Regions from separate parts of the Bacillus sp. JK62 genome, predicted to be linked through region 1. Evidence: riboswitches for the same ligand, from Rfam matches in the RefSeq annotation. Region 1 holds a riboswitch; each other region holds the start of a gene.
The links. Region 1 has a riboswitch for S-adenosylmethionine ahead of ACWJJ4_RS16310 (phosphoadenylyl-sulfate reductase). Riboswitches for the same ligand answer to the same signal wherever they lie in the genome.
Positions count from the first base shown of each region.

Region 1 (7,680 bases):
TGCCGTTCTTAAGCAAAATCACTAAGATTCCGATGGCGAATCTGGCGACAAAGGTCATTCTCGGCCAAAAGCTTGCTGATTTCGGCTATCAAGAGGGGCTGCAGCCAGAACAGCAGGGGGTATTCGTGAAAGCGCCTGTCTTCTCATTCGCGAAGCTGAGAAGAGTGGATATTACGTTAGGCCCTGAAATGAAGTCGACGGGAGAGGTCATGGGCAAAGATTCAACCTTGGAAAAAGCGCTCTATAAAGCGCTGATTGCCTCTGGCATTCAAATCCCGAACTACGGCTCAGTGCTGTTGACCGTTGCTGATAAAGATAAAGAAGAAGGACTGCTGATCGCCAAGCGGTTCCACGCCATCGGCTATAAAATCTTGGCGACGGCAGGAACGGCGGCTTATTTGAAAGACGCTCAGATTCCGGCTCAAGTCGTCGGGAAAATCGGCGAAGAAGGGAAAAATCTGCTCGATGTGATCAGAAACGGCGAAGCGCAATTTGTCATCAATACGCTGACAAAGGGCAAACAGCCGGCCAGAGACGGCTTCAGAATCCGCCGCGAATCTGTTGAGAACGGAGTCGCCTGCCTGACATCTTTAGATACGGCCGAAGCCATTTTGCGGGTATTGGAAAGCATGACATTCCGGGCGGATCATATGCCTGCATCCGAAACCAATCAAAAGGCGGCAGTCACGATATGAAAAAAGCGCATTTGACTGTTCAATCCAACTTAGAAATTGCCGACCGGATTTATAAAATGGTGCTGAAAGGAGAGCTTGTCCGGCACCTTACCGAGCCGGGTCAATTTCTTCATCTGAAGGTGAGTGACGCGGTCACGCCGCTATTAAGAAGACCGCTCAGCATTGCGGACGTTAATTTCGCCGCGGATGAAGTATCCGTTATCTACAGAGCTGACGGTGAGGGAACGCGTCTTTTGTCCGGGAAAAAAGAGGGCGGCAGAATAGACGTTCTCGGCCCTCTCGGCAACGGATTTCCCGTCCGGCGGATTGAACCCGGCAAAACCGCGCTGTTAGTCGGAGGCGGAGTGGGGGTTCCGCCTTTGCAGGAACTGTCAAAGCGCCTGACGGAAAAAGGCGTAAACGTCATTCATGTGCTTGGATTTCAATCAGCAAAGGATGTTTTTTACGAACAGGAATGCCGTGCGTACGGAGACACTTATGTGGCGACGGCTGACGGAACATATGGAGTGAAAGGGTTTGTCACCGATATCATCCGTGAAAAGCAGCTCGAATTCGATGTCCTGCTAAGCTGCGGACCGACACCGATGCTGAAAGCTCTGAAGCAGCAGTACGGCCATAAAGAGGTTTATCTTTCGATGGAAGAGCGGATGGGCTGCGGCATCGGGGCCTGCTTCGCCTGCGTGTGCCGCACGGGTGAAAGCGATACATCCTATGTAAAGGTCTGCCTTGACGGGCCGGTATTTAAAGCTGAGGAGGTGGCGCTGTAATGTTAGAGGTGAATCTGCCGGGTCTCCAATTGAAAAACCCGATCATCCCCGCTTCCGGATGTTTCGGTTTCGGGAAAGAATATGCCGGATTTTACGATTTATCATGCCTCGGAGGCATTATGATTAAAGCAACGACGAACGAAGCCCGCTTCGGAAATCCGACACCGAGAGTGGCGGAGACAAGCGCGGGAATGCTGAATGCCATCGGACTGCAAAATCCCGGCCTTGAGCATGTGCTCAATCATGAGCTGCCTTGGCTCGAACAATTTGACACGCCGATTATCGCAAATGTCGCCGGTTCTCAGGTGGACGACTATAAAGAAGTGGCCGAGCACATCAGCCAAGCGCCGAATGTGCATGCGCTTGAGCTTAACATTTCATGTCCGAATGTCAAAACGGGGGGGATTGCTTTTGGTACTGATCCCGTCATGGCGGCCGAACTGACAAAAGCGGTGAAAGAAGTTTCCGCAGTGCCTGTGTATGTGAAGCTTTCGCCTAATGTCGCAAACATAACCGAAATTGCCAAAGCGATTGAAGCGGCCGGTGCTGACGGTCTGACGATGATTAATACACTCATCGGGATGAGGCTCGACCTCAAGACCGGACGGCCGATTTTAGCAAATAAAACGGGCGGACTGTCAGGCCCGGCGATCAAACCGGTCGCCATCCGGATGGTATACGAAGTCAGCCAGGCCGTTCAAATTCCGATTATCGGGATGGGCGGCGTTCAGACCGCAGAGGATGCATTAGAATTTCTTCTTGCGGGAGCGAGTGCGGTTGCCGTCGGCACGGCAAACTTCGTCAATCCGTTCGTCTGCCCGGAAATCATAGAACAGCTCCCCCGTGTGCTGCGCCAACACGGCTTTCAATCTGTAAGTGAATGCATCGGAAGGAGCTGGAAACATGAAAAACAACCTGCCCATCATCGCGCTTGATTTTGCATCAGGGGAAGAGACTTTAACGTTTTTAGACTTGTTTGAAAAGGAAAGGCTTTTTGTCAAAACGGGGATGGAACTTTTTTATCAGGAAGGCCCCGCCATCATTCACCAATTAAAAGAACGGAACTGTGATATATTTTTAGATTTAAAGCTTCATGATATCCCGACTACGGTCAATAAAGCGATGAAGCGGCTGGCCCGCCTCGGCGTTGATCTCGTCAATGTGCATGCGGCAGGGGGCGCACGCATGATGCGCGCGGCCCTTGAGGGGCTTGAAGAAGGCACGCCGGCAGGCAGAAAACGTCCGTCTTTAATCGCGGTGACTCAGCTGACCAGCACTTCAGAGCAGGTGGCGAAGGAAGAGCTTCTGCTGCAAAAGCCGCTGTTAGAAACGGTTGTGCACTACGGCAAAATGGCGGAAGAGTGCGGGCTGGACGGAGTGGTATGTTCGGTCCATGAAACAAAAGCCATTTATGAAGCGGTCCGGCCTTCATTTCTGACAGTCACGCCGGGCATCCGCACGGCCAGTGACGCAGCTGACGATCAAGTCCGGACGGCGACTCCGTCATTTGCGAAAGAAAACGGTTCGTCAGCCATCGTCGTGGGCCGCTCAATTACAAAAGCGGAAAACCCCGTTAAAGCATATGAAGCAATTAAACTGGAATGGGAGGGCGTTCGCCGATGAAACAGGCTATCGCAAAACATCTATTACACATTGAAGCTGTCTTTTTACGTCCGAATGAGCCGTTTACGTGGGCGAGCGGCATTTTATCACCGATCTATTGTGACAACCGTCTGACATTGTCGTATCCAAAAGTGAGAAATGATGTGGCGGACGGGCTCGGCAAACTGCTGAAGGAGCATTTCCCCGAGGCGGAGATGATCGCGGGCACTGCAACGGCGGGCATTCCGCATGCTGTGCTTCTCGCAGACCGTACAGGCGCGCCGATGTGCTACGTCAGAAGCAAACCGAAAGTGCACGGCAAAGGAAATCAAATAGAAGGCGCCATTAAGAAAGGACAAAAAACAGTCGTGATTGAAGACTTGATTTCTACCGGAGGCAGCGTGCTTGAAGCTGCGGCGGCCCTTCAAAGAGAGGGCGCGGAAGTCCTCGGCGTCATTTCCATTTTTACATACGGACTGCCGAAAGCAAAAGAAGCCTTTAAAAAAGCGGGTCTTCCTTATTACTCGTTAACCGATTATGACACGCTGATTGAAGTCGCGCTTGAAAACGGAACGATTCATTCAGCTGACATTGAAAAACTGAAATCATGGAAACTGAATCCCGAGTCAAAAGATTGGTTTAAAAAATAATGACAATAAAAACAGGCCTCAGGGCCTGTTTTATTATTCCTATCAAAAAACTCGGGTTGACTTCTGTTAGAATTGTGCTAAAATTTAGTACAAATCTAAAAAGCTTATCAAGAGCGGCTGAGGGACTGGACCGATGACGCCCGGCAACCTGCGTGTATTGCAAGGTGCCGCATCCAGAAAAATGCACAGCATTTTGAAGATAAGGGCTATACCGGGTCACTGTCTTTCATTCCGCTGGATTGAAAGTTTTTTATATAAAAAAAGATTGAGGGATAAGACAACCGGCAGAGAACAACAGCTGTTTGATTGTCTCCGGGAGGAGGAAAGAAAAAATGCTAACGTATGACACATGGGAAGAGCCGGCGATTACATTTCCGGAAGACGATTCCTATAAAGGCGCGCTGTCCGTTTTAAAATGGGCATACGGCCACTACGGAGACCAGCTTGTTTACGCGTGCAGCTTCGGGATTGAGGGCATCGTCCTGATCGATTTAATTTCTAAAGTAAAGAAAGACGCGGAAATCGTGTTTCTCGATACGGGTCTTCACTTTAAAGAAACATATGAAACGATCGAAAAAGTGAAAGAACGTTACCCGGGGCTGAACATTATCCTGAAAAAGCCCAGCCTTACTCTTGAGGAACAGGCCGAGGCTCACGGAGATAAACTGTGGGAAAGAGAACCGAACCAGTGCTGCTACATCAGAAAAATTCTGCCGTTAAGAGAAGCACTCGCAGGGCATCCGGCATGGCTGTCCGGCCTTCGCCGGGATCAAGGGCCGAGCCGGGCGAATACGAATTTCCTGAATAAAGACGACAAGTTTCAATCGATTAAAGTATGCCCGCTGATCCATTGGACATGGAAAGACATCTGGAGATATACTTCCAAGCATGAGCTGGATTACAATATCCTCCATGATCAGGGGTATCCGAGCATCGGCTGTGAACCGTGCACTTCACCTGCGTTTACCGCGGAAGATTTGCGGAGCGGCAGATGGAACGGCATGGCGAAAACCGAATGCGGACTGCATGAATAAAGGAGCTGCCCGATGGAATTAGCCGCTATTTTATTCTGCCTGTTTTTTGCCATGAATATCGGAGCCAGCGGAGCCGCGGCATCAATGGGAGTCGCTTACGGGTCCGGCGCCGTTAAAAAGAAAACGTATGCGCTGATCATCTGCGCGGCCGGAGTCCTGTCAGGGGCGGTTATCGGCGGCGGTGAAGTCGTTAAGACGATCAGCGGCGGAATCATTCCCGAACAAACCATTACGCTCACCATTGTCTGCATTATAATCGGAGCGGCGGCGCTATCGTTATTCACGGCGAATGTGCTCGGCATTCCGCTGTCGACGAGTGAGGTCACTGTCGGGGCGATTGTCGGTGTCGGCGTCGCGTACAAAGTATTGTTTTTACAGCATCTTTTGGTCATCGTGATTTTTTGGGTGCTCGTACCGTTCGTCGCGTTCTGTTTCACCTTTCTCGTATCGAAGGTATTCAGTTCTCTGAATATTCGAGTCATTTCGAAACGGAAACAGAAGATTTTAGGGATTGTGCTGCTTTTTGCGGGGTTTTGGGAAGCTTTTTCAGCCGGAATGAACAATGTCGCAAATGCGGTGGGCCCTTTGGTGGCTGCGGGCGTACTCAGCGTGTCAAAAGGAACGCTGTACGGAGGCATCTTTGTCGCTCTCGGCGCTCTGCTTTTAGGACGTAAAGTGCTTGAAACCAACGGGAAAAAGATTACGAGATTTTCAGCCGGAGAAGGCATACTGCTTTCAGGAACCGGCGCGGGGCTTGTCATTATCAGTTCCGTCTTCGGTCTGCCGGTCCCATTGGCGCAAGTCACATCATCATCAATTATCGGTATCGGAATGGCCAAAAACGGGCCGAACGTTTTTCATAAAGAAGTCGTGAAAACGATGCTCAAAGTTTGGGTCGTTTCGCCGTTTTTGTCACTGTCGATTTCGTATCTGCTTGTCTCCCTGCTGTTAAAAGGAGATTACTATTCCATCTTTATGATGGCCAGCGTGCTTTTGGCAGCTGGCGGAGCCGCCAGTCTGATGAAAGCCATCCGAAAAGAGAAACGCTCTGTCCATGAACAAGGCGGGGGCATTTAACTATTAATCTGAGTTTATTTATCTGTTAACTGGGAGGAATCATGTATTATGAGTTTAGCACCGCACGGAGGAACATTAATTAATCGGGTGAATGAGCAGTATGATCTTACATCCGTCCACAAAGAAATTGAGCTTGATTTGATTTCGTTCGCTGATTTAGAGCTGATCGGGATCGGGGGGTACAGCCCGATTGAAGGATTTTTCACAGAAAAAGATTACGTATCAGTCGTTGAAAATATGCGTCTGGCATCAGGGGTTGTCTGGTCCCTGCCGATCACGCTTCCGGTCGATTCAGAAAAAGCGGCTGAGCTTGCCGTCGGCGACACGGTGAAACTGACTTACGGCGGAGAAACATACGGCGTCGTCGACATCGAAGATATTTATACGCCGGATAAACAAAAAGAAGCCGTTCACGTATATAAAACCGATGATGCCGCGCATCCGGGCGTGAAAAAATTATTTTCACGCGGCGATACGTATGTCGGCGGGCCGATCACATTAATTAAAAAAGCGTCAAAGCAGTTTCCTGAGTTTACATTTGAACCTGCCGATACAAGACGAAGCTTCGAAGAAAAGGGCTGGAAAACCATCGTCGGTTTCCAAACGAGAAATCCGGTCCACCGCGCCCACGAATATATCCAAAAAACCGCGCTTGAGACGGTTGACGGCCTGTTTTTGAACCCGCTCGTCGGTGAAACAAAATCAGATGACATTCCGGCGGATGTCAGAATGGAAAGCTACCAAGTGCTTCTCGATCATTATTATCCGAAAGACCGCGTTTTCCTCGGCGTGTTTTTGGCGGCTATGCGGTATGCGGGGCCGAGAGAAGCCATTTTCCACGCGCTTGTCCGCAAAAACTACGGCTGCACGCATTTTATTGTCGGCCGCGATCATGCCGGCGTCGGTGATTACTACGGCACATATGAAGCGCAAGAGCTGTTTGATCAATTTACAGCGGATGAACTCGGGATTACACCGATGAAATTCGAGCACAGCTTCTTCTGCCAGAAATGCGGCAACATGGGAACGGCCAAAACATGCCCTCATGACAGAGAAGACCACGTCATTCTGTCAGGAACAAAGGTCAGAGAAATGCTGCGAAGCGGCGTCATGCCGCCGGCGGAATTCAGCCGTCCTGAAGTTGTCGAGGTGTTGATTAAAGGGCTGAAAACGAAAGAAGAAGCAGGCGTTTCTTAAGGAGGAAAATAGAGTGACAAATCGTGATATCGTATGGCATGAAGCCTCAATAACGAAAGAAGAATACCAGCAGAAAAACAAGCATAAAAGCTCTATCCTCTGGTTGACGGGCTTAAGCGGTTCAGGGAAATCCACAATTGCAAACGCCGCAGCGCGCGAGTTGTTTGAACAGGGCTATCAAGTCATTGTGCTTGATGGTGATAACATCCGCCACGGCTTAAACAAGGACTTAGGTTTTTCCGATGATGACCGCAAGGAAAATATACGCCGCATCGGGGAAGTGGCGAAGCTTTTCGTTCAGCAGGGAACCATCGTCATCACGGCTTTTATTTCTCCCTTCCGTGAGGACAGAGATCAGGTGAGAGAGCTTGTGGCAGAGGGCGAATTTAATGAAATCTACGTGAAATGCGACCTCGATATATGTGAAAAGCGCGATCCGAAAGGTTTATATAAAAAAGCAAGAAATGGTGAAATTCCGTTCTTTACGGGGATCGACTCACCGTATGAAGAGCCGAAAGCGCCTGAGCTCGTACTTGATTCAGGCAAATTTGAACGTGAAGAATGCACCGGAAGACTGGTTGACTTTGTGAAAAACAGCTTAGCATAATAGGTCCAAAAAGGCCGCGCAATCAGCCGGATATCCCCCGCAATGGCGGGA
Region 1 is NZ_JBSJQA010000006.1:607,805-615,484, reverse strand. It holds gene carB (carbamoyl-phosphate synthase (glutamine-hydrolyzing) large subunit) at 1-695, shown strand, start outside; gene ACWJJ4_RS16330 (dihydroorotate dehydrogenase electron transfer subunit) at 692-1,462, shown strand; gene ACWJJ4_RS16325 (dihydroorotate dehydrogenase) at 1,462-2,397, shown strand; gene pyrF (orotidine-5'-phosphate decarboxylase) at 2,366-3,085, shown strand; gene pyrE (orotate phosphoribosyltransferase) at 3,082-3,714, shown strand; SAM riboswitch class I at 3,816-3,920, shown strand; gene ACWJJ4_RS16310 (phosphoadenylyl-sulfate reductase) at 4,047-4,748, shown strand; gene ACWJJ4_RS16305 (inorganic phosphate transporter) at 4,761-5,825, shown strand; gene sat (sulfate adenylyltransferase) at 5,874-7,022, shown strand; gene cysC (adenylyl-sulfate kinase) at 7,036-7,629, shown strand.

Region 2 (6,815 bases), on a different contig from region 1:
TACAAAAGCTTGATGTGCGGACACGGGCATACATTTGATATATCAAAGCAAGGATATGTGAATTTCCTCAATAAATCGGTCAAAACCCGCTATGACAGGCAGCTGTTCGAAGCGAGACGCGCTCTTTTTGACAGCCGGGAATTTTTTGGGCCGGTTCAAAAGGAGATCGCCGCCATCATCAGCCGCATTCAATCTCCGCAAACAACGGCGGCGATATTGGATGCGGGATGCGGAGAAGGCACTCATTTAGCCGCCGTATGCAAATGGCTTCAGCCCGCTTTTTCCATGACGGGAATCGGCATTGATCTCTCGAAAGAAGGTGTGCTGCATGCCGCAAAGGCCTTCGGGGATCATTTTGTTTTTGCCGTCGCTGATGTGGCGGATGCGCCGTTTGCCGACAGCTGTTTTGATGTCGTGATGTCTGTTTTATCACCTTGGAATTACAAGGAATGCAGCAGGCTTTTACGAAAGGGCGGCACAGTCATTAAAGCGGTGCCGCGGCGTGATTATTTGAAGGAAGTAAGGGAATTCTTCTTCGGAGACAGTCCTCGGCGGAATGACACCGCCGATTCTGCGGCCGGACGATTCCAAGCGGGCTTTCAAACCTTTGAGCGCAAACGGCTGTGTTACACGAAGACCTTATTGCAGCCTGACCTCGAGCGGCTTGTGAAAATGACGCCCTTAACATGGAAATGTACTGATGAAAACATCCGGCGGTTTATCAGCCGAAAAGCGGCGGATATTACGATAGATATCGATATTTTAATCGGAACCGGTCCTCTGTAAACAGAAAAGACACGCTGATCGCGTGTCTTTTTTTTATTTCCAGACTTCACCGGCAATGCTGACGACATGACGCAGTTTCGCCCATTGCTGTTCTTCTGTGATCAGGTTTCCTTCCTCAGTGGAGGCGAATCCGCATTGCGGGCTGAGGCAAAGCTGATCCAGGCTGACATATTGTGAAGCTTCTTCAATCCGGCGTTTAATCGCGTCCTTGTCTTCAAGTTCGCCATGTTTTGATGTAATCAATCCAAGCACAAGCTGAAGATCAGAGCGTTTGACATAGCGGAGCGGTTCAAAGCCGCCGGAGCGGGAATCATCATATTCCAGGAACAATCCGTCAAGGTCAAGCCCGTCAAAAATCGTTTCAGCCGCTGCATCATAGCCGCCTTCAGCCGTCCATGTGGATTGGAAGTTGCCGCGGCAGATATGCATCGTAACCTTCAGATCGTCAGGGCGGTCCTTGATCGCGTCATTAATGGAAGCGGCAAACAGCTTGCGCAGCTCATCCGGCGTTGTGCCGAAATCTTCAATCTGACGAAGCCCCGCTTCCGATAAGAAAACGGCCCATGCGGTGTCATCAAGCTGAAGGTAGCGGCACCCGGCGTCATAGAAAGCCTGAATCGCTTTTTTATACGCTTTTGACACATCGTGCTGAAATTGTTTGTAATCATTCTGGTAGGCCGCTTTTTCCAATTTTCCGCGGAAAAACAGCATATTCGGACTTGGGATGGTCATTTTCGGAACAGCATCGCCGGCAATGCTGTGCAGGAATTTATAATCTTCGAGCATCGGATGCTGAGAAAAATCAATATCTCCCGTTACTTTAATGCCGCGCGCTTTCGTCTGTACGTTGTGAAACTGAATGCCGCTTTCAGGCGTAAATGCCTCAACCCCGTCTAAATTTTCGAGAAAATCAAAATGCCACCAGGCACGGCGGAATTCGCCGTCAGTCACGACATTGAGGCCGGTTTCTTTCTGCTTTTCCACGCTGCGGATGATTTCTCTGTTTTCGATTTCGCGCAGCTGTTCTGCCGAAATCTCACCCGCCGCTCTTTGCAGGCGGGCTTGCTTCACAGCCGCCGGCCGCAGCAGGCTTCCGACCTGATCCGCGCGAAACGGCGGGTTTTTTCTTAGAAGAGTATGCAATGGTTGTTCTGTGTTTTGCTGTGACATGAATGATTCCTTCTTTCCTGATGAAATATAAAAAAACTCTTCCCTCGGATAGGGAAGAGCTTGCGTCCGCAAATCTCAACCTTATCTTCAGGATTTAGCACCATTCTGCTGAACAGCGGTTGCCGGGTATCATAGGGCCAGTCCCTCCACCTCTCTTGATAAGGAAATATGCTATTTTTCAGAATAAACTGTAATACTCTTAATCTTAGTATGTTTTCTCATATTGTCAATATATTTCGATAAATATTTTTATTTGTCACCCTCAAATAGAATCATATCTATCACGATGGCGATCGCAAGACAAAGAGCAATATCCTCTTCCTTTTCAATCTGCAAATGATAGGAATCGCCCCAGCTCATCCATGATTTGGTGACGGTCATCCGGTTTGATTTTCCGTCTGTCACTTGAAAATTCCGGCCCCACACATCGCCGGTAAGATCCCAGCCGAGTCCGGAAATTTCAAATTTCGGTTTGAAAAACGTGACTTTCTTGATGACTTGGCAGACGGGTTTGCCGCTGACGGAAATCTCGTAACGGGGAACGAGCGACATCAGTTTCTGATTGACGCTGGCGAGCGTGCGGCCGTCCAAATCAGTCAGCTTCAGTTCATCACCGAATGAAAACAGCTTTCCTTCAACATTGTAGACTTCTTTTCCGCTTTCAAGAAACACTTGAAAACGATTCTTAAACGTAAACATTCGCTCTTTGATGTAAAAATGGTACATAAAAAAACTCCTTTTTTATGTTGTACGAAAAAAGGAGGCGGAAGGTTTCATATCGGCCGGGTGCATAAAAAAAGGCTGCCGATTTTGCGGCAGCTGTCGTTTTTATGATAGCGGCATCCGGCGTTTTTGACGGATCGCATTTAAGTCAATGATGTTATTCGTGTCGGCAGCTGTCACCAGCGGGCTTGTCTTTGGCGTTTTCCGGCGGTTGTCCTTACTGAAAGAGAAAACAAGATACCCTGTCAAAGCAGCGAAAATAAGTAGCATCATTTTACATACCTCCCAAAAAAAGTTTTGGTATTATTATTGTACGAAAAAACAAACGAAAAGTATTCAAACAATTGTCACTTTTTTAAAAAATAACGTCATTTTCCGTAAAAATGACTATGGGTTGAAGAAATTTTTCTCTTGTTGTGGTTCTATAGATTGTATCGGATGATGAATGATGAACGTTTATATAACTTTTTCACTATTTTTTGTAAGTGTCTAATTAACTACTTCAGTGTTTTCGTTTGCCTTGTGTTATTCAGTACCCTAAAAAACCGTATGATATGCAAAATAACTGCTTCTAACAGATGACTGCGAGTTGACAGCGCTTTCTTTATTTTTTTAACGAAAACGAGATGTTATCTTAAAAAAATCGTTTGAACATTTTCCGCAGTTTTTTAAAAGGATTTGATTTCGTCTCCAGAACACGCGGGTCTTTTAAGGTTTTTTTCAATTCTTTCGCTACAGTCCCTCTTGCCATAGTCTTCACTCCTTCTTTCCATTTCATACCTTATATACGGAAAGAAAGAAGGAAAGGTTTCATGTGAAAGAAAAAAACCAAAGCAGGGGCTTTGGTTTTAAGCGCGCTCTTCAAAGAGCCTGGCGATTTCAACAATGACGTTTACCGCCTTTTCCATATGATCGACGGAAATGTATTCATATTTTCCGTGGAAGTTTTGGCCGCCCGTGAAAATGTTCGGTGTCGGCAGTCCCATGTAAGAGAGCTGTGAGCCGTCGGTTCCGCCCCGGATCGGTTCGATAATCGGTTCGATGTCGAGGTTTTTCATGGCTTGATACGCGACATCGACTATCTCTTTGACCGGTTCGATTTTTTCTCTCATGTTGTAATATTGATCACGCAGTTCAAGCTTGATGCTTTCCTTGCCGTATTTGGCCGCTAGCGCATCGGCGGTTTTCTGCATATATTCTTTTCGTTCTGCAAAGCGGTCTCTGTCAAAGTCTCTGATGATGTACGACAGGGCGGCTTCAGAAACGTCTCCGTCCATGGAAAGTAAATGATAGAAGCCTTCATACCCTTCCGTATATTCCGGCGCTTCTTCTTTCGGCAGCGCGTGATGAAATTCCATCGCGATTTTTGAAGCGTTGACCATTTTGTTTTTCGCCGTCCCCGGGTGGACGCTTTTTCCGTAACAAGTAAGCTTTGCGGCGGCTGCGTTAAAGCTTTCATATTGCAGTTCGCCGAGGGGGCCTCCGTCTATCGTGTAGGCGAATGCGGCGTTGAAGCGGCCGACATCGAATTTGTGAGGGCCTCTGCCGATTTCTTCATCGGGCGTGAACGCGACCCGGATCGTTCCGTGTTTGATGTCCGGATGTTTGATCAAGTACGCCATTGCCGTCATGATTTCGGCAATGCCCGCTTTGTTGTCGGCTCCGAGCAGCGTCGTGCCGTCTGTTGTAATCAGCGTCTGGCCCTTATAGCGGGAAAGTTCCGGGAATTGCTCAGGCGACAGGACGACATTGAGTTTGTCATTCAGAACGATATCATGCCCGTCGTAGCTTTCAATAATCTGAGGATTCACATTTTTTCCGGTAAAATCGGTCGCGGTGTCCACGTGAGCCAGAAAACCGACAGTCGGCACGTCTTTATCCGTATTCGCCGGCAGAGTCGCCATGACGTACCCGTTGTCATCGACTGTGATTTCTGTCATGCCGACCGACTTTAATTCATCTGCCAGCATGTTGGCCAATGTCAGCTGGCCGGGTGTTGAAGGGCAGTTTTCATTGTTTTCGTCAGACTGTGTATCGACTTTTACGTAAGAGGTAAAGCGTTCAATGATTTCATTTTTCATACCGTCATCTCCTTTGTCTTATCTTACCATGCGCGGGGGAGGGATTTCTATTTCACAACCCGTTTGAATCGAGGGCTCTGTTTTTTACGCGAATGAAAATAAATTATGAAGAAACGATGACTAAACGATTAAACTTTTTGGAAATGGATGATTGAGGAAGAAAAAACCGATATAATATGGTCAATTCATTCAATAGGGGAGGCTTTCTTCATGGCGATTTTAGTGACAGGCGGAGCGGGTTATATCGGCAGCCACACATGTGTCGAGCTGTTAAACGGCGGCTATGACATCGTGGTTCTGGATAATCTGTCAAACAGTTCACCGGAAGCATTGGAGCGTGTGAAAGACATTACCGGAAAAGGGCTTGTGTTTTATGAAGCGGATCTCCTTGACCGTGACGCCGTTCACCGGGTGTTTGCTGAAAATGAGATAGAAGCCGTCATTCATTTTGCGGGATTAAAAGCCGTCGGTGAGTCTGTGGCTGTTCCGCTCCGTTATTATCATAATAATCTGACGGGAACGTTTATTTTATGTGAAGCCATGCAGGCACACGGTGTGAAAAAAATCGTCTTCAGTTCTTCAGCGACGGTTTACGGCGTTCCGGAAACAACGCCGATCACTGAGGATTTTCCTTTAAGCGCCACCAATCCTTACGGGCAGACAAAGCTGATGCTGGAACAGATTTTACGCGATCTGCATAATGCGGACTCTGAATGGAGCATTGCGCTGCTCCGCTACTTTAATCCGTTCGGCGCGCACCCGAGCGGCCGGATCGGAGAAGACCCGAACGGCATCCCGAATAATTTAATGCCGTACGTCGCACAAGTCGCTGTCGGCAAGCTTGAGCGATTGCAGGTGTTCGGCAATGATTATCCGACAAAGGATGGCACCGGCGTGCGGGATTACATCCATGTCGTTGACCTTGCCGAGGGCCATGTCAGAGCGCTCGAAAAGGTGCTGAACACAACGGGCGCCGACGCCTATAATCTCGGCACGGGAAGAGGCTACAGCGTTCTGGAGATGGTCAAGGCGTTTGAAAAAGTATCAGGAAAAGAAGTGCCGTACCGTTTTGCCGACCGGCGCCCGGGAGACATCGCCGCATGCTTCGCAGACCCGGCAAAAGCGAAGGCTGAATTAGGCTGGGAAGCAAAGCGCGGGCTTGAAGAAATGTGCGCCGACTCTTGGAAGTGGCAGTCCTCCAATGTGAACGGGTACCAAAAGGCGTAAAAAGAAAGAGACCTTCAAATGATGAGGGTCTCTTTTGTTATGATGATTATTTAATTTTCACTTCAACATCGTTGCTGAACTTTAATTTCCAAGTGCCTTTAGAGTATGCATTTTTATCCACTTCAAAAGCTTTTACGTCAGTCACTTTAATGTTCGGGTTCAAGTCACTTAAAATTTTACTGTTGTCTACTTTTGTTTCTGTTGCATAGCTTGAAGAAGCATCAATATCTGAATCATAAGATGTTCCTTTAGAATCTACTAATTTCGCTCTTGGAATGGAGAAAGAGCTTAACGGCTTGTTTGAAACATTTTTAACCGTGTATTGAACAGCTACGATAACGCCGCCGTCAGACGCTTTTTTCTCGACAAATTGAGAGCCTACTGAATCTCTTTTTTCCACTTTCGTAACAGTAACTTCAGTTTTCTCAGTCTTAACAGTGTCACCGATGTTATACAGTTTTTCTTTAGATTCCGAAGCTTTTGAAGACGCAGTTTTAGATGATGAAGAACCGCCTCCGCCGCCGATGTTTACGAGAATGATAATAACCACCACTGCCAGAAGCAATGTGATGATTTTATGTCTCATGAAAAAGTTTCTCTGATCTTTACCGCAGTTTGGACATTTTTTAACGCCTTTAGCGATTTCTTTGCCGCATGCCTTACAAGACACCAGGTTGCCTGCCATAATATTTCCTCCTATGTAAACTATTTCTTAAAAACTACATACTATAATGCCTGTAAAATAACCTATAGTCAATAATATTTTGAGAAAAAAAGTATTTTAATGATTTTTTAGTCATGTATTTTAAGGTCCTTTTTAGTATCGGC
Region 2 is NZ_JBSJQA010000001.1:217,885-224,699, forward strand. It holds gene ACWJJ4_RS01115 (methyltransferase domain-containing protein) at 1-786, shown strand, start outside; gene ACWJJ4_RS01120 (5-methyltetrahydropteroyltriglutamate--homocysteine S-methyltransferase) at 820-1,956, opposite strand; SAM riboswitch class I at 2,035-2,121, opposite strand; gene ACWJJ4_RS01125 (LURP-one-related/scramblase family protein) at 2,206-2,682, opposite strand; gene ACWJJ4_RS01130 (hypothetical protein) at 2,785-2,952, opposite strand; gene pepT (peptidase T) at 3,528-4,760, opposite strand; gene galE (UDP-glucose 4-epimerase GalE) at 4,971-5,987, shown strand; gene ACWJJ4_RS01145 (DUF4352 domain-containing protein) at 6,034-6,573, opposite strand.
Region 2: another riboswitch for S-adenosylmethionine. It lies ahead of ACWJJ4_RS01120 (5-methyltetrahydropteroyltriglutamate--homocysteine S-methyltransferase); the one in region 1 lies ahead of ACWJJ4_RS16310 (phosphoadenylyl-sulfate reductase).

Region 3 (7,680 bases), 460 kb from region 1:
ACATCACCGGCAAATTAAGATTCTCAAATCCGTATGCGATAAACGCGGCTGTTCCGATGACGTAAAACAACAGCCCCATAAACATCGTCCGCTTTGCGCCGAAGGCTTCGAGGCAGACCCCTGAAAACCACGACGCCACAGCAAGAGAAATACCGTAAACCGTAAACAGGGATGCTGATTGCTGTACCGTCAAGCCGTTTTCAACTAAAAACGGGCTGAGCCAGCCTTGTTCAAGGCCGTCCCCCATCATAAACAGCACGACCCCTAAAAATCCCCAGGCGAGCTGTTTTGGAATTCCTATTTTATTAAGCATTTTTGTTCCTCCTCAGCAATCTTTCATGTTGTCATCTCATCCCCAAGTCAGGCTTTCACCGCCGGTTGAAAATGAGTAAATAATTTTTGCGTATGTTTCCATTCTTCATATAGGAAGAGATCCGTCTGATCCGCTTCCGGCTCAATTATCTTTGTGCGGGTCGAAAGCTCTGCTTTCACACCGAGAGCTTCGTTGCAAATCATCACCGCTCCCATTGCGGATGCCTGGCTGAACCCCTCTCTCTTGTAGATTTTCTTTTGAAGAAGGTTAGCAAGAAACTGCGTCAAAGCATCACTTTGGAAACCGCCGCCGCACACCTTCACATAATCTTGTGAAAAGGAAGCCGCCTCTGTTAACGCCTCATAGTTCCATTTGATTGAAAAAGCGATTTCCAGCAGTGCGGCTTTAACAAAATGGGCTCTGCTTAAGTTTTGGGACAGCGGAGCGTCAAATATAAATCCGCCTTTTGCCAGTGCGTTTTTCTCAGGCGATAAATAGGAGCCTAACGCAGATATACAAGCATGATCATGTTTCGGCAGACTTGCGATTTCCCGTTCCATGACGCTGTAGGATTCATTCGGATAAAAAATGGATTTTAATTTTTGATAATTGAGTCCTGTTACACCCGGATTCGTTTCAAGAAGCCATTGACCTTCTTCTGTATGGCAATTCAGCCATGCATTCTCTAAACTTTCGGTTCCGGTCTCCGCTGTTATCTTTGTAATCGGCGTCGTTGTGCCGGATACGATGACGATATCTCCCGGCTTTGCATCTGCACTTTTGATGGCAAGCTGTGTGTCTCCCCCGCCTGCAATCACAGGCACTCTTTCAGAAAGACCGAGCACCGCCGCTTTCTTAAACGTTAACATTCCGACAACCGTCCCAGATCGGACGAGTGAAGGAAGAATGGCAGAAGGCACACCGAAGATGTTGCATAATTTCTCTGACCACGCCTTTTTCCTTACGTCAAACAGCAGTGTTTCAGCAGCCTGTGACGGTTCATAGCTTAAAATTCCGCTCAGCTCAAATGTCACCCAGTCACTGATGCTTGTGATGCACTTCACTTCTTTCCATAAAGACGGCTGTCTGGCTTTTAATCCGACAAATTTCATGGCGGAAAATAAAGCGCTCGGAAGACGTCCGGTTTGCTGATGCACTTCTTCTTCTGCCTCAATCCCGCCTTCCCATTCACGCCCTCTGTTATCAATGTTGGGCAGACCGAGAAATGCCTTTTTATCTTTATTGATCAAAACGATTCCCTGCCTCTGGCTTGTTGAGGTGATTCCGATTAATGTAATATGAGGGCTCTTGGCAATAGCCTTTCTTGCCATAGCGCTGATTTGCGTCCATAACCCTTCCGGTGAGAAATATCGTCCGTCCGGATAAAGCGGATCCGTCACATATTCGATGTCTTCCCTTTCAAGCGCGGTCACTTCGCCGCCGGCAGTCACGACCGCGACTCGCGCATTCCCAGTCCCGATGTCAAATACAAGGTAGCCTTTTTGTTCAGCCATTACAGCCTCCTCCTTCCGTTTCAAGTTCTCTTTTGTTATAAAGTTCACGTATTGTATAGGTTTGATCTTGTTTCCATTTGAAAAGCGCTTCATTTAAAATCTTCACATGATGATCTTCCACTTCAAATGTTGCGCCCGCTAAATGGGGAGTCGCTAACACATTCGGCAAAGAGATCAATTCATAATCAGAAGATTCAGGCGGTTCATGATAAAACACGTCAAGGATCGCTCCCTTAATCCGCCGTTCTTTCAGCACCCGCAGCAGCTCTTCCCTGTCTGTAACCGCCGCTCTTGACGTATTGACAAAAACAGCTTCCTGTTTCATCAATTGAAAGTGCCGGGCGCCGATAAGGCCGATGGTTTCTTCTGTGCGCGGCAAGTGAACGGAAACAATATCACTTTCAGAAAATACCCGTTCAATCGTCGTTTTTTCATACTCCCGGTTTTCATGACGGACAAATGGATCATAGTAAAGCACTTTGCAATCAAAAGCGGCCAATAGCCGGGCGATTCTCTGTCCGACAGCGCCGAAACCGATAAGGCCGACTGTTTTCCCCGTCAGCTCATTTCCTCTGAATTTGACGTAAGCCTGCAAATAATCACCATTCCACTTCCCGTCCTTCAGCCACTGATGGGAAGAATACGTATGACGCAAAAATGAAATCACATTTCCGATAAACATTTCAGCAACGGCCTGGGCATTGCGGGCCGGTGTAAAGAAAACGGGGATTTTTCTTTTAGTCGCCGCCGCAATATCCACATTAGACGGCATTCCTCTGCAGACACCGATAAAAGCGGAATCCGGCAATATGTCAATAACACGCTCAGACACCTCATCAAGTTCGGTAATAAGCCCCGACGCGTTTGTCTCTTGAATCATTCGGATCAATTCATCTTCCCGATAGGCCCGGCCGTGCTTCTTCCACGGCCGGTGCACAGTCCGGCCGAACAGCTCAGTCAGCTCCTTCAGCCCCTCGTCGTGATATGGCGCGGTAATTAAAACCGTCATGGTACAAAACATCCTTTTCACATAAATTTTTCCATAAAAAAATCTCTTTCCTCAAAGAAGGAAAGAGATTCATATACCGTCTTTATCCGCTTGAAGCGCACAAATATGTATAGACCATTCTTTCCTATCTTTCAAGCATACGCTTGCTGGAATTGGCACAATAAATGTTGCCGAGGTTTCATAGGGCCAGTCCCTCCACCTCTCTGGATAGAAAATAAAATGATGAAATTGTCAGGCTGTTTAAAAGAATAAACTCATCATAGAAAAGTCTTTCCATGATGTCAACACTTTTTTCTGAATTGACGTTCGATTTTGAAATGTTATAATGCTTACAATATAAACAAAGAGGAGAAATGGGCTATGAATTCTGCTGCAACACAGCCGAACGGGGTCTTTAAGTCGGTGTGCTCCCTAGACTGTCCCGATCAATGCGGCTTGCTTGTGACAAAAAAAGACGGAAAAATCGTTAACATTCAGGGAGACCCCGATCACCCGGTCACATCAGGGAATATTTGCAACAAAGTCAGACACATGGCTGAGCGTATTTATGATGAGAAGCGCGTAACCGTTCCGTTAAAACGGATCGGTAAAAAAGGTGAAGCCGCGTTTGCGCCTATTTCCTGGGAGGAAGCGATCAATACGATCAGTTCGCGCTGGAAAGAGCTTATTGCCGAAGAAGGAGCGGAAAGCATTCTTCCGTACAGCTTTTACGGCAATATGGGAAAACTGGCGGCAGAGGGAATGGACCGCCGTTTTTTCCATCGTCTCGGAGCGAGTCATCTCGAACGGACGATCTGCAGCAAAGCCGGATCTGAAGGCTATAACTATACAATGGGTGAAGGAGCGGGTACTGATCCGGAGGAGACCATACATGCAAAGCTCTTTATTTTTTGGGGGATCAATGCCGTCAGCACGAATATGCACCAAATCATGATTGCTCAAAAAGCCCGGAAAAAAGGGGCTAAAATTGTCGTTATCGATGTACATAAGAATCAAACCGGCCGGCTTGCCGATTGGTTTATTCCCATTCGCCCCGGCACAGATGCCGCACTCGCCCTCGGTATCATGCATGTCTTATTCGACGAAAACCTTCACGATGAAGCATTTCTCACAGAATACACCGAAGGCAGTGAAGAATTAAAAGCGCATGTTAAACACTATGATCCGGAAACGGTTTCTGCTATTACAGGCGTTAAAGCCGACGATATCAGACGCCTTGCGAGAATGTACGGGGAAACCTCCCCTTCCCTTATCAGGATTGGAAACGGCATTCAGCACCATGACAATGGCGGAATGATCGTCCGCACCGTCGCCTGCCTTCCGGCTGTTACAGGACAGTGGCTCAACACCGGAGGAGGCGCAATCAAGCACAACAGCGCGGTATTAAACTATAACAGACAAGCGCTCCAGCGGCCTGATCTGCTTTACGGCCGGAAGCCGCGATCATTTAATATGAACAGGCTCGGAAGCGTTCTTTTAGAAACAAAACCGCCCGTGCGCTCCCTGTTTATTTACGGTACGAATCCCGCAGTGGTTGCGCCGGAAGCGAATAAAGTCAGAAAAGGCCTGCTGCGGGAGGATTTATTTACAGTCGTTCACGATTTATTTTTAACGGAAACCGCCAAATATGCGGATATCGTGCTCCCTGCTTCATCCGCTTTTGAAAACACGGATTTTTACACGTCTTACTGGCATCATTTTATTCAGCTGCAAAAACCGGTGATCGAACCCTACGGGGACAGCAAATCGAATACGGAAGTGTTCCGTCTGCTTGCCGGAGCAATGGGATTTACCGAGCAGGAGCTTCAGGATTCCGATGAAGAATTAATCAGACAGGCGCTGGACTTTCCCGACAATCCGTATATCGAGGATATTGATTACGAAGCGCTCTCACGCCATTCCTTCATGAAAGCCAAACGGAAAAAACCGCTTTTTCCGGGAAAGCTCAAGACACCGAGCGGAAGAATTGAATTATATTCGGAAAAGATGAAACAGGACGGTTATCCGGCGCTGCCGACACACATCCCTCTTGAGAGCGATGACGATTTTCCGCTTTTATTTGTCCCGGGACCGAATCATAATTTTTTAAATTCGACATTTTCAAATAACGAAAAACACGTAAAACTGGAAAAAGCGCCAAAACTTTTTATTCATACAGAAGATGCTGTACGCCGGAACATAGAAGACGGAGAAACCGTTAGAGTTTGGAATCACCGCGGAGAGTGCGAATTGACTGTTTCGGTCGGCGAACAGGTGCTTCCCGGCGTTGCGGTGAGCCAAGGTCTTTGGGCCGATATGGATGATAAAAAACAGCTCGTCAATTCACTCACGCCCGATCGGCTGGCGGATATGGGCGGAGGCGCTGTTTTCTTCTCCGGAAAGGTGCAGGTGGAAAAGCTCAGCAATCAAAACCGTCCGCAATAAACGCCCGGCGGTTTTGCTGAAGGCTGAATCCTTCGGCCGGCTTCACCGTATAAAAAATGATAACGTTTATTGGAGGTTTGGATATATGACATTCCGCATATCACGAGAAACGGAAAGCGGTATGTGCAGAAGACGGCATTAAGAGGATGGCTGACTTCCATGCTGGAAAAAGAATAACAGCTGCTATGAAAAGCGGGAAGAGTTTTTCTCTTCCCGTTCATTAAGATTTGCCGCCCTGCCTCTCTTCAACCCCAAACATACGACAGATATCGTTCTTACGTAACGAAACATCCCCTTCTTTAGATTTCAAATAAAACCCTTTCATATATAACCGTATGACTTCCTCATATGTAAGCTCATGACGAAGGAGCGCCATTAAACGCCCGTCTTTTTCATCTTGTTTATTGAACCATTCATACCGTTATGACCAGTTCACTTTCTGCATGTCAAACACCTTCTCACTTTGAATTAATGCCCTTTTCGCATTTATTATACTTATTTCCCCTTTTGTAAACACTCCGACTGCCTGTAACATTTTTGAAAACAGCCGTACCCGTCCCTATTAGTCACCATGTTGACTTATTTCCCTTTGTGATGTATATTGTAATTGTCAACATGGTGACAATTTAGTTGGGAGATAATTTATGGATATTAAATTACTAATGAAGGAACTGCATTTTATGCAACAAAGTTACGCATCATTATTTTCGGTTGTCAATAAGGTGCAGACTCGGGGGGACGAATACTTAGAAATGTTGACTTCCCGACAGCACATGACTCTTATTGCTATTGCCCATTTACCGACGGAAGATACCACACTTATGAATATCGCTAAAAAGCTGGGCACAACAAAACAAACCGCTAACAAATTAATTTCAAGCCTCGCGAAAAAAGGATATGTTCACACGGTGCCAAGCAAACTGGATAAACGTGCAATCAATATTGAGATTACCCCTGAAGGAAAAAAAGCGTTAATTTCCTGTTCAGAAAGATCCACCTATTTTTTAGCGGATATGTTTCATGAGTTCACAACTGAAGAAGTTGAAACATTCTGGAGGCTATTGCAAAAACTTTATCGTTTTGATGGTGAAGAACAGGATGGTTTTGAAGAAAAAGCACATTTGAAAGTTGAAGACCAGGCACGATTCATCTCAGATGACTATGAAGAAAAAATCATGGCTGAATTTTCAAAACGGAGATATGGGAGTGCAGACGATGAATAATATGCTTTATCGAAAAGTAAAAGAAACAGAGGATAAGATGAAGGAAAAATGCTATGAGCTGAAAGATAAAATTGATCAATTTATTTCTCATGCTAAATATAAAATTCATAGCAACCGTAAACTGGACCGAGCCGGCAATTATATATCAATTGCCATTGGACTCTTTATCCTAACTGCCTCATGGCTGACCGGAACACAATGGCTGCTTTGGATAGGCGCGGCGAGTATTTTGAGTAATGCCTGTTTGCTCATTATAAAGCCTGTTAAAAATTGAAAATCTGAAAAAAGCTCTCTAAAAGAGAGCTTTCTTTTATTAATCGTCCCAGTCCTCATCTTCTTCCCAGTTTTCTTTCATCTCATGAAGTCTTTCATAAAAGAACTTTATAAGGCAGAATTAAGTTCTTTATAGCCACCGAATTCACTCCAAATAACAACTGGACATTCTCCTTCCCGTTACTTTAAGTACATTTATTCACAAAGTAATCTTTTTTACAGGTCATTTAGTGGTAGCCCAGGAAAATGCGAATTTACAACGTTAATCAAATTTAAACATAAAAAGTCGAATTCCCTGTCCTTTAAGGAAAACGACTTCTTCAAGTAAATCCCCATTAACCTTTTTTTGGGGACGATTTGTAATCTCTGCGCAGTGAAATTATACCTGTGCTAGCCCGCCATCTACGAACAATTCAACACCCGTCAAGTAACTGCTTTCGTCTGAAGCAAGGAAAGATACAGCGTTTGCTACTTCTTCAGGTGTCCCAACTTTTCCAGCTGGAACAGTATTTCTGCTATTTTCCATTACTTCTTCAAGTGCATCACCAAAAAGCTCATCGTAGGCAGGTGTAAGAATAGCTCCTGGACTAACCACATTTACACGGATTTCAGTATCTTTTAGGTCAAGAATCCAGTTGCGAACTAGTGCTCTTAATGCTGCTTTAGATGCTCCATATACACTAAACGCTGGGTTGCCAATTGATCCAGCAGTAGAGCCCGTTACAATAATAGAACCTACTTTGTCCGGGAATAGTGATAACGCTTTTTGAACAGTAAAGATGGTTCCTTTAACGTTAATGCCGAACGTTCTATCAACCTGCTCTTCAGTAATTTCACCTAATGGAAGGAAGCTGCCGGTGCCCGCATTAGCAAAAAGAATGTCCAACTTACCTTTTTCCTGCTTTATCATGTCATATAGTTTGT
Region 3 is NZ_JBSJQA010000006.1:147,480-155,159, reverse strand. It holds gene ACWJJ4_RS14635 (RbtT/DalT/CsbX family MFS transporter) at 1-313, opposite strand, end outside; gene ACWJJ4_RS14630 (FGGY-family carbohydrate kinase) at 361-1,827, opposite strand; gene ACWJJ4_RS14625 (2-hydroxyacid dehydrogenase) at 1,820-2,836, opposite strand; SAM riboswitch class I at 2,958-3,050, opposite strand; gene ACWJJ4_RS14620 (molybdopterin oxidoreductase family protein) at 3,197-5,260, shown strand; gene ACWJJ4_RS14615 (MarR family winged helix-turn-helix transcriptional regulator) at 5,905-6,483, shown strand; gene ACWJJ4_RS14610 (hypothetical protein) at 6,476-6,757, shown strand; gene ACWJJ4_RS14605 (SDR family NAD(P)-dependent oxidoreductase) at 7,136-7,680, opposite strand, start outside.
Region 3: another riboswitch for S-adenosylmethionine. It lies ahead of ACWJJ4_RS14625 (2-hydroxyacid dehydrogenase); the one in region 1 lies ahead of ACWJJ4_RS16310 (phosphoadenylyl-sulfate reductase).

Region 4 (7,680 bases), on a different contig from region 1:
CACAATAAAAAACGGCTAGAAACGTTGATATAACGCCTCTAACCGCAGTGTATGATTCCGACTGGGCTCGAACCAGCGACCTCTACCCTGTCAAGGTAGCGCTCTCCCAGCTGAGCTACGGAATCATGATATGTATGTGTTGCTGGGTATGTTGTTGTCTCTCTGACATTTATAATTATATATCCTGATTTCTCATTCGTCAACACTTTTTTTATCTAAAATAAAAAAGGGCGCGTCGCAAAATTGACGGCGCCCTTTTCGTTTATGATCTCACTTGGGCGGGGGTTATTTTTTTCAATGCCTGTTCGAAGTCCCGTTCTAAATCTTCGGCGTTTTCGACTCCGACGCTCAGGCGCAGAAGGCCGTCTGTGATGCCGCGTTTCTCCCTCTCTGCTTTCGGCATGGCGGCATGCGACATGGCTGCAGGGTATGAGAGAATGGACTCGACAGCGCCGAGGCTGACGGCAAATACCGGAAGCGATACGTTTTCGACCAGCTTTTTGACGGCTTCTTTGCTTTCCAATTCAAAGGACAGGACGGCGCCCGCTCCGCTCGCTTGACGTTTATGGGTATCGGCTCCCGGGTGTCCGGCAAGGCCGGGATAGTAAACGTTTTTGATGGCGGGATGCCCGTCAAAATAGGCAGCCAGCCGTTCAGCCGTCCGGCTCGCTTTTTCCAGTCTGACCTGCAATGTTTTTAAGCCTCTCAATACGAGCCAGCAGTCCTGAACACCGAGCACCGCTCCAAACGAGTTTTGCAGCTTATACAGCTGATTGCCGAGCTCTTCATCTTTTACGGCGGCAAGGCCTGACAGCACGTCACTGTGGCCGCTTAAAAATTTCGTCGCGCTGTGAAGCACGATATCTACACCGAGATCAAGCGGACGCTGCAGAGCAGGCGTCATGAATGTATTGTCAAGGTATGTCAGACAGCCGTGATCCTTTGCCAGTTTGACGACGCCCTTAATATCCGTGATGCCGAGCGTCGGGTTTGACGGTGTTTCCATATAAATGGCTTTCGTGTTCGGACGGATGGCGCGGGCGACCGCTTCTGTGTCCGTCATATCGACAAAGGTATGTTCGATTCCGAAACGGGACAGAACCTCAGTCACCATGCGGAATGTTCCGCCGTACACATCCTCCGTGACGAGAACATGGTCGCCTTGGGATAAGAGCAGAAATGCCGTCGAAATCGCCGCCATACCGGAGCTGAAAGCAAAACCTCTCGTTCCGCCTTCAAGACCTGCGATCGTTTCTTCAAGCGCTGTTCTTGTCGGTGTGCCGGAGCGGCTGTAATCATATGTCCCGAATTCTTCAAATGAAGACTGATGGAATGTCGAAGCATGCTGGATCGGCACGCTGACGGCTCCGGTGGCTCCGTCTGTTTTAAATGGATTGTGCACGAGCTGGGTTTCCAACGTCCAATTGTGATTACTCATATGACACGGCCCCCTCTTTTACTTGCTGTAATGCCTGCTTTACATCCCGCTTCAAATCTTCTGCATGTTCAATGCCCACTGAAAAACGCAGCAGGCGGTTGCAGACGCCGTTTGCGATACGGATGTCTTCCGGAATGTCCATGTGCGTCTGTGTCGCGGGGTATGTAATAAAGCTTTCCACCCCGCCGAGACTTTCTGCGAAACAAATCGTTTTCAGCGCCTTTAAAAACGGATTGACCCATTCTTCTTTTTGCAGCCGGAAAGACAGCATTCCGCCTTTTCCGGGATATAACACGTCGGCGATTTCCTCTTCCTGTTCTAAAAATTCTGCAAGTTCACGGGCGTTTTCTTCATGACGGCGCATTCTGAGTCCGAGTGTTTTCATCCCTCTCATTAAAAGCCACGAATCAAACGGCGGGAGAACGGCGCCGATCGCATTTTGGTGATTAAACATGATGTCGCCGAGCTCTTCATCCTTAACGACAGCCAGACCGGCAAGGAGATCATTGTGCCCGGCTAAATATTTTGTGGCGCTGTGAATGACGATGTCCGCTCCCAGTTCAAGCGGGCGCTGGAGCACCGGAGTATAAAACGTATTATCCACAATTAAAAGCAGGCCGGCTTCTTTCGTAATCCGGGCGATTTTTTCAATGTCCGCCTCCTGCATTAACGGGTTTGTAGGCGTTTCAACAAATACCGCTTTCGTGTTTTCCGTTAATTTGGAGCGTAAACAGTCTTCATCGCTGAAATCATCGTAAATAAAGCTTAAGCCGTATTTTCTCCATTCATTTTCAAACAAACGGTATGTGCCTCCGTATAAATCGGAGGATACAATCAATTCATCCCCGCTTTTAAATAAAGCCATAATCGTTTGAATGGCTGCCATTCCCGAGCTGAAAGCAAAGCCTCTCGCACCGTTTTCCAACACGGCGATAGCGTCTTCGACGAGCTGGCGTGTCGGGTTTTTCGTGCGCACGTAATCAAAACCTGTAGATTCTCCTATTCCTCTATGGCGGTAAGCGGTGGACAGATAAATCGGCGGACTGACCGTTCCTGTTGCTTCTTCGCTTCTATTTCCAATTTGGGCTAATTTTGTTTCAACATGCTGCGTCATCAGTAAGCACCATCCTTTTCAAAAATAAAAAAGCTCCCTCTTCATAAGAAGAAGGAGCTTTTCTCTTCCTCTTATCTTCCAAGCATGTGAATCGCTTGCTGGATTTAGCACCTTGGCACTTTGCCTTCCCGCGGCAAAGCAAACCGGTTGCTGAGGTTTCAAAGGGCCAGTCCCTCCACCTCTCGTGATAAGAATATTGTTTTGTATTTTCTGATTGTTCTATATTAACGCACTATAAAATGGATTTCAACAACTTTTTAATTTTCTGAACTCTCGCAAGAAGTGCATCTGAAGAAAGAAATTTCTAATAATTCATGGTACAATAGGGAAAAACCATCAAGACAAGAAGCGGCCTGGAGGAATGCGAAGTGGCACCGAAAACCGGAATCATTCATGAGAAAAAACTTTTCTCTCATGAGCTTAAAGAAGAAATGACCGTTTTGGTCTACCTGCCCAACACTTACTCCCCTCTGTATAAATATCATACGGTCATCGCCCAGGACGGCCATGATTATTTCAGATTAGGAAGGATCGGGCGGCAGGCGGAAGAGCTCATGTCAAAAGGGGAAATTGACCGCTGCATCATTATCGGCGTCCCATATAAAAATGTGCGGGAGCGAAGAAACACATACCATCCCGAAGGCTCTAAGTTCGCCTCATATAAACGGTTTATCGCAAATGAGCTCGTTCCTTTTATCGACAAAGAATACCCCACTTATCAAGTCGGATACGGCCGCACCATGATCGGGGATTCCCTCGGCGGAACCGTCTCGCTCATGACGGCGATTGACTATCCGAACATGTTTGGAAACGTCATCATGCAGTCTCCGTATGTTGACGGGCACGTGCTGGATGCCGTCCGGCAGTCGGAGGATCTCAAACAGATTTCCGTTTATCATCAAATCGGAGAAAAAGAAACCGCCGTCCACACGACGGACGGCCAGGTGCTTGATTTCACCGCGCCGAACGAAGAGCTCAAACAGCTGCTGGAAAGCAAACAGTCCGAATACACGTATGAAACCTTTGACGGGGATCATAAATGGACATACTGGCAGCCGCTCATCACGCCGGCGCTGAAAAAAATGCTGTAACCATTCATTTAAGGAGGGAACTTTCATGAAATACGGTATTGTTTTATTTCCATCAAAAAAATTACAGGATCTCGCCAATTCGTACCGGAAACGCTACGACCCGAGCTACGCGCTCATTCCGCCGCATCTGACGGTAAGAGATCCGTTTGAAGCGACAGAACAGGAAATCGAGCAGGTCGTATCACAGCTGAGACAGACGGCGAAAGAGTCGCATCCGCTCGTTCTGAAAATCACAAAATACAGCTCGTTTTCTCCTGTGAATAATGTGATATATATGAAAGCAGAGCCGACGGAGGAATTAAAATCTCTGAGTGAGAAATGCTACTCAGGAGCATTATCCGGCGAGCCGGAATACAGCTTCGTTCCGCATGTCACGGTCGGCCAGAAGCTGTCGTCAGATGAACATTCCGACGTACTCGGACAGCTGAAAATGCAGGACATTTCCCACGAAGAAGTCATCGACCGTTTTCACCTGCTCTATCAGCTGGATAACGGCTCATGGACTGTGTACGAAACATTTTTATTAGGCGGAGGAGAATAACTGCTTGGAATCCATCATCGTAAAAACTGAAAAACAGCTGAACGACGCTTTTTTCGTCAGAAAAGAGGTCTTTGTGAAAGAACAGCACGTTCCGGAAGAAGAAGAGATTGATCAATTCGAAGACACGTCAGAGCATATAGTCATATATGACGGAGGCCAGCCGGTCGGAGCCGGCAGATGGCGCTTGAAAGACGGGCATGGAAAATTAGAGCGCATCTGCGTAATGAAAAGCCATCGTTCTTTAGGCGTCGGGGCCATCATGATGCAGGCGCTTGAAAAAGCGGCGGCCGCCCAGGGTGCCGGCAGCTTTATCTTACATGCGCAGACGCAGGCGGTTCCGTTTTACGAAAAACAAGGATACCGCGTCACATCCGGCGAAGAATTTCTCGATGCGGGCATCCCCCATCTGGAAATGATAAAGGAATACAAACAATAAAATCAAAAGCACTCCTGTTGATATGACAGGAGTGCTTTTTTTATGAAAATCATACCATTTCATGAATTTTATTGTATTTCATGGAAGGTTAATGTATGTTTAGTATACTAAGTATTACAATTCATACAAAAAATACAATTCATATTTCGGAGGGATAAACATGACGGCACCAAAAGGAAAGCACATATTCGGGACTGTTAAAGTGGGCACAAAAGGACAGATTGTCATTCCTAAAGAAGCAAGAGATGTTTTCGATATAAATCCGGGGGATTCACTGCTTATGCTTGGGGATGACCAGCAAGGTATCGCACTTGTTAAACAAGAACTCTTTTTCGAGTTTGCAAAAGATATTTTAAACGCTAAGCAAATCGACGCAGATAGCGAGGATGAGTAAATGCACGCGATTGAGCTGAAGCAATTAACGAAACATTATAAAGAAACCGCCGCCGTTGACCGTCTTGAGTTCTCAGTTGAGAAAGGGGAATTTTTCGCTTTACTCGGTGAGAACGGAGCCGGAAAAACGACATTAATCAGTATGCTTTGCGGACTTCTTTCTCCGGATGAGGGTGATGCATCAGTGCTTGGACACAGTATTTTGACTGATTTGGATAAAATAAAACCGAAATTGAATATGTCCCCGCAGGAAACAGCCATCGCTCCTCATCTAACCGTACGGGAAAACTTAGAGTTTATAGCCGGAGTCTACGGAATTCCGAAAAAAGAAGCAAAAAAAAGAACAGATGAGATGCTCGAATTGTTTCAATTAAAAGAGAAAGAAAGAGCAAAAACAAAAACCTTATCAGGAGGAATGCAGCGCCGTCTCAGCATCGCAATGGGCATGATTACAAAACCGGATATTTATTTCTTAGATGAGCCGACATTAGGGCTGGACGTCCGTTCACGCCGCGAGTTGTGGAAAAATCTTGAGACATTAAAGGGTGACATGACGATTATTTTAACAACACACTATTTAGAAGAGGCTGAAGCCCTGGCAGACCGTATTTGCATTTTAGAAAATGGGACTTTAAAAGCACTGGGCACGGCGGAGGATCTGAAAAAACAAACACATTCAGCCACATTTGAAGATGCCTTTTTAGCGATTTGTGACGGAGAGGCGGGTCTTTATGCTTGATTTCGCCATTCGCAACCGCAAAGAGATTTTTCGTGATCCCTTATCTATCATCCTTGGAATCGCACTGCCTGTTATTCTATTGTTTCTGTTTACGGCGATTGAAAAAAATGCGCCGCTTGATACCTTTAAAATTCAGCACTTAGCACCCGGACTCATTGTTTTCGGTTTCGCTTTCCTTACGATGTTCTCTGCATTGCTGATCGCAAAAGACAAACAGACCGCCCTTTTGACCCGTTTGTTTGCTTCCCCTTTAAAAACAGCCGATTATGTCATCGGTTACGCAATGCCGATGCTGCCGTTAGCCATTTTACAAATCGTCATTTGTTTTATCGCAGCTGCGGCTGCCGGTTTATCCGCCGAGTGGATGAATCTTCTCGCAGGTATCGCTGTCTTGCTGCCGATTGCGATGATGTCCGTTTTCTTCGGTTTATGTTTAGGGGCTGTGTTTACGGACAAACAAATTTCAGGTATCGGAACGATTTATATTACACTCGTGCAATTTCTGGGCGGAGCTTGGATGGAGGTGAGCCTGCTCGGTGACACATTCAAACATATCGCTTATGCCTTACCGTTTGTTCACTCGATCGAGCTGGCCCAGGAAGTCATATCCGGAGATTATTCTTCCTTTCATCAGCATATTTGGCCGATAGCGGGATATACCGTTTTGGCGCTTGCACTTGCTTTCCTCAGTTTTATGAAAATCAGGAAGAGATAAAAAAAGCCGGCACTCCGTAATGGGAGCGCCGGTCTTCTTTTTTACGTTTCTTTCAGAAGGCTTATCGTATGCGGCAGCAGACGGTCATCCCCCGGACTGCCATGGCCCGGAACGACAATGCTGATGTCCTGATATCTTTTCATGACTTTGCGGACGGCGCGCGGCCACTGATCCGGATAAAAGCCCGGAGTTGGCACGATTTCCTTTGTTTCGAAAGCCTTGATTAAGCAACCGCCGAATAAGAGCTTATCCTCAGGCAGCCAGACGGTCATATTGTCTTCCGTATGCCCTTTTCCCGGATAAAACGTTTCAATTTTCATATCGCCAAACTGCAGCTTTGTCACGTTTTTCAAATCTCCGAGCGGCCGGTGATATCCCTGCTGCCGGGCGAAGTCGGCGGTCAGCTTCGTGCTGTGCACCTTTACACCGTATTTGTACAGTGTGTTCAGCCCGCCGATGCGATCGTCATGGGCGTGTGTCACAATGGCATCGGTCATCCTTTTGCCGGGAAACCGCTGTTTTATTTCTGTCATTAATTGCTCTGTGAGACTGTCATTCCACGGAGTATCAATCAGTACGATTCCTTTGGAAGTTTCAAGAAGCAATCCGTTCGCAGGGACGGGACTTCCGTCTGCCGTACCGATGCTTGTATGCATCCAGACATGCGGCGCCAGCTGTGTAAGAGTGACATCTTTTGCTGCGGAGCTCTCCGCCGCGTGTGCCGGTTTCATTCCGGCAGTAAAGAGGCCGAATAGAAATAACCCCGCAATTAATAATGAAAGCTTTCTCAAATTGAATCATTCCTTTCCGCATCTTTCATCTATACGGCTCAAAAAAACCCGGACATTTCCGGGCTTTTTCACACGTATTGATTTATCAACCGGCCTTTTCCCATGATTTGCGGCAGACGGGAAAGAGAGCGCTTACGTTTTTCTTCATGCACTTTCTTTGCTGCGGCTGCGGTGTTTTCCTGGCGGCGCTCCACCTCTCTGTACACCCTGTCATTGGCGAGGGCGGCCGCTTTCGTAATACCGGCGTAATCAGGCTTATAACCTGCTGCCCGGTTTGCGTATTGAGAATACTGCTGGTTTTGAATCCGTCCTGCATAAATCATATGTACCCCTCCCCTTCGCTTTTCATTTCCCTTAATCTTACTTTTTGAAACGCGGTTCTTTTGTTATGATATTCTTTGTCTATCAAATGAATGAACACC
Region 4 is NZ_JBSJQA010000003.1:288,916-296,595, reverse strand. It holds tRNA gene ACWJJ4_RS11120 (tRNA-Val) at 53-125, opposite strand; gene metC (cystathionine beta-lyase) at 263-1,438, opposite strand; gene ACWJJ4_RS11110 (methionine biosynthesis PLP-dependent protein) at 1,431-2,552, opposite strand; SAM riboswitch class I at 2,621-2,746, opposite strand; gene ACWJJ4_RS11105 (esterase family protein) at 2,921-3,643, shown strand; gene ACWJJ4_RS11100 (YjcG family protein) at 3,669-4,184, shown strand; gene ACWJJ4_RS11095 (GNAT family N-acetyltransferase) at 4,189-4,620, shown strand; gene ACWJJ4_RS11090 (AbrB/MazE/SpoVT family DNA-binding domain-containing protein) at 4,781-5,014, shown strand; gene ACWJJ4_RS11085 (ABC transporter ATP-binding protein) at 5,015-5,752, shown strand; gene ACWJJ4_RS11080 (ABC transporter permease) at 5,745-6,467, shown strand; gene bla (subclass B1 metallo-beta-lactamase) at 6,509-7,258, opposite strand; gene ACWJJ4_RS11070 (hypothetical protein) at 7,327-7,581, opposite strand.
Region 4: another riboswitch for S-adenosylmethionine. It lies ahead of ACWJJ4_RS11110 (methionine biosynthesis PLP-dependent protein); the one in region 1 lies ahead of ACWJJ4_RS16310 (phosphoadenylyl-sulfate reductase).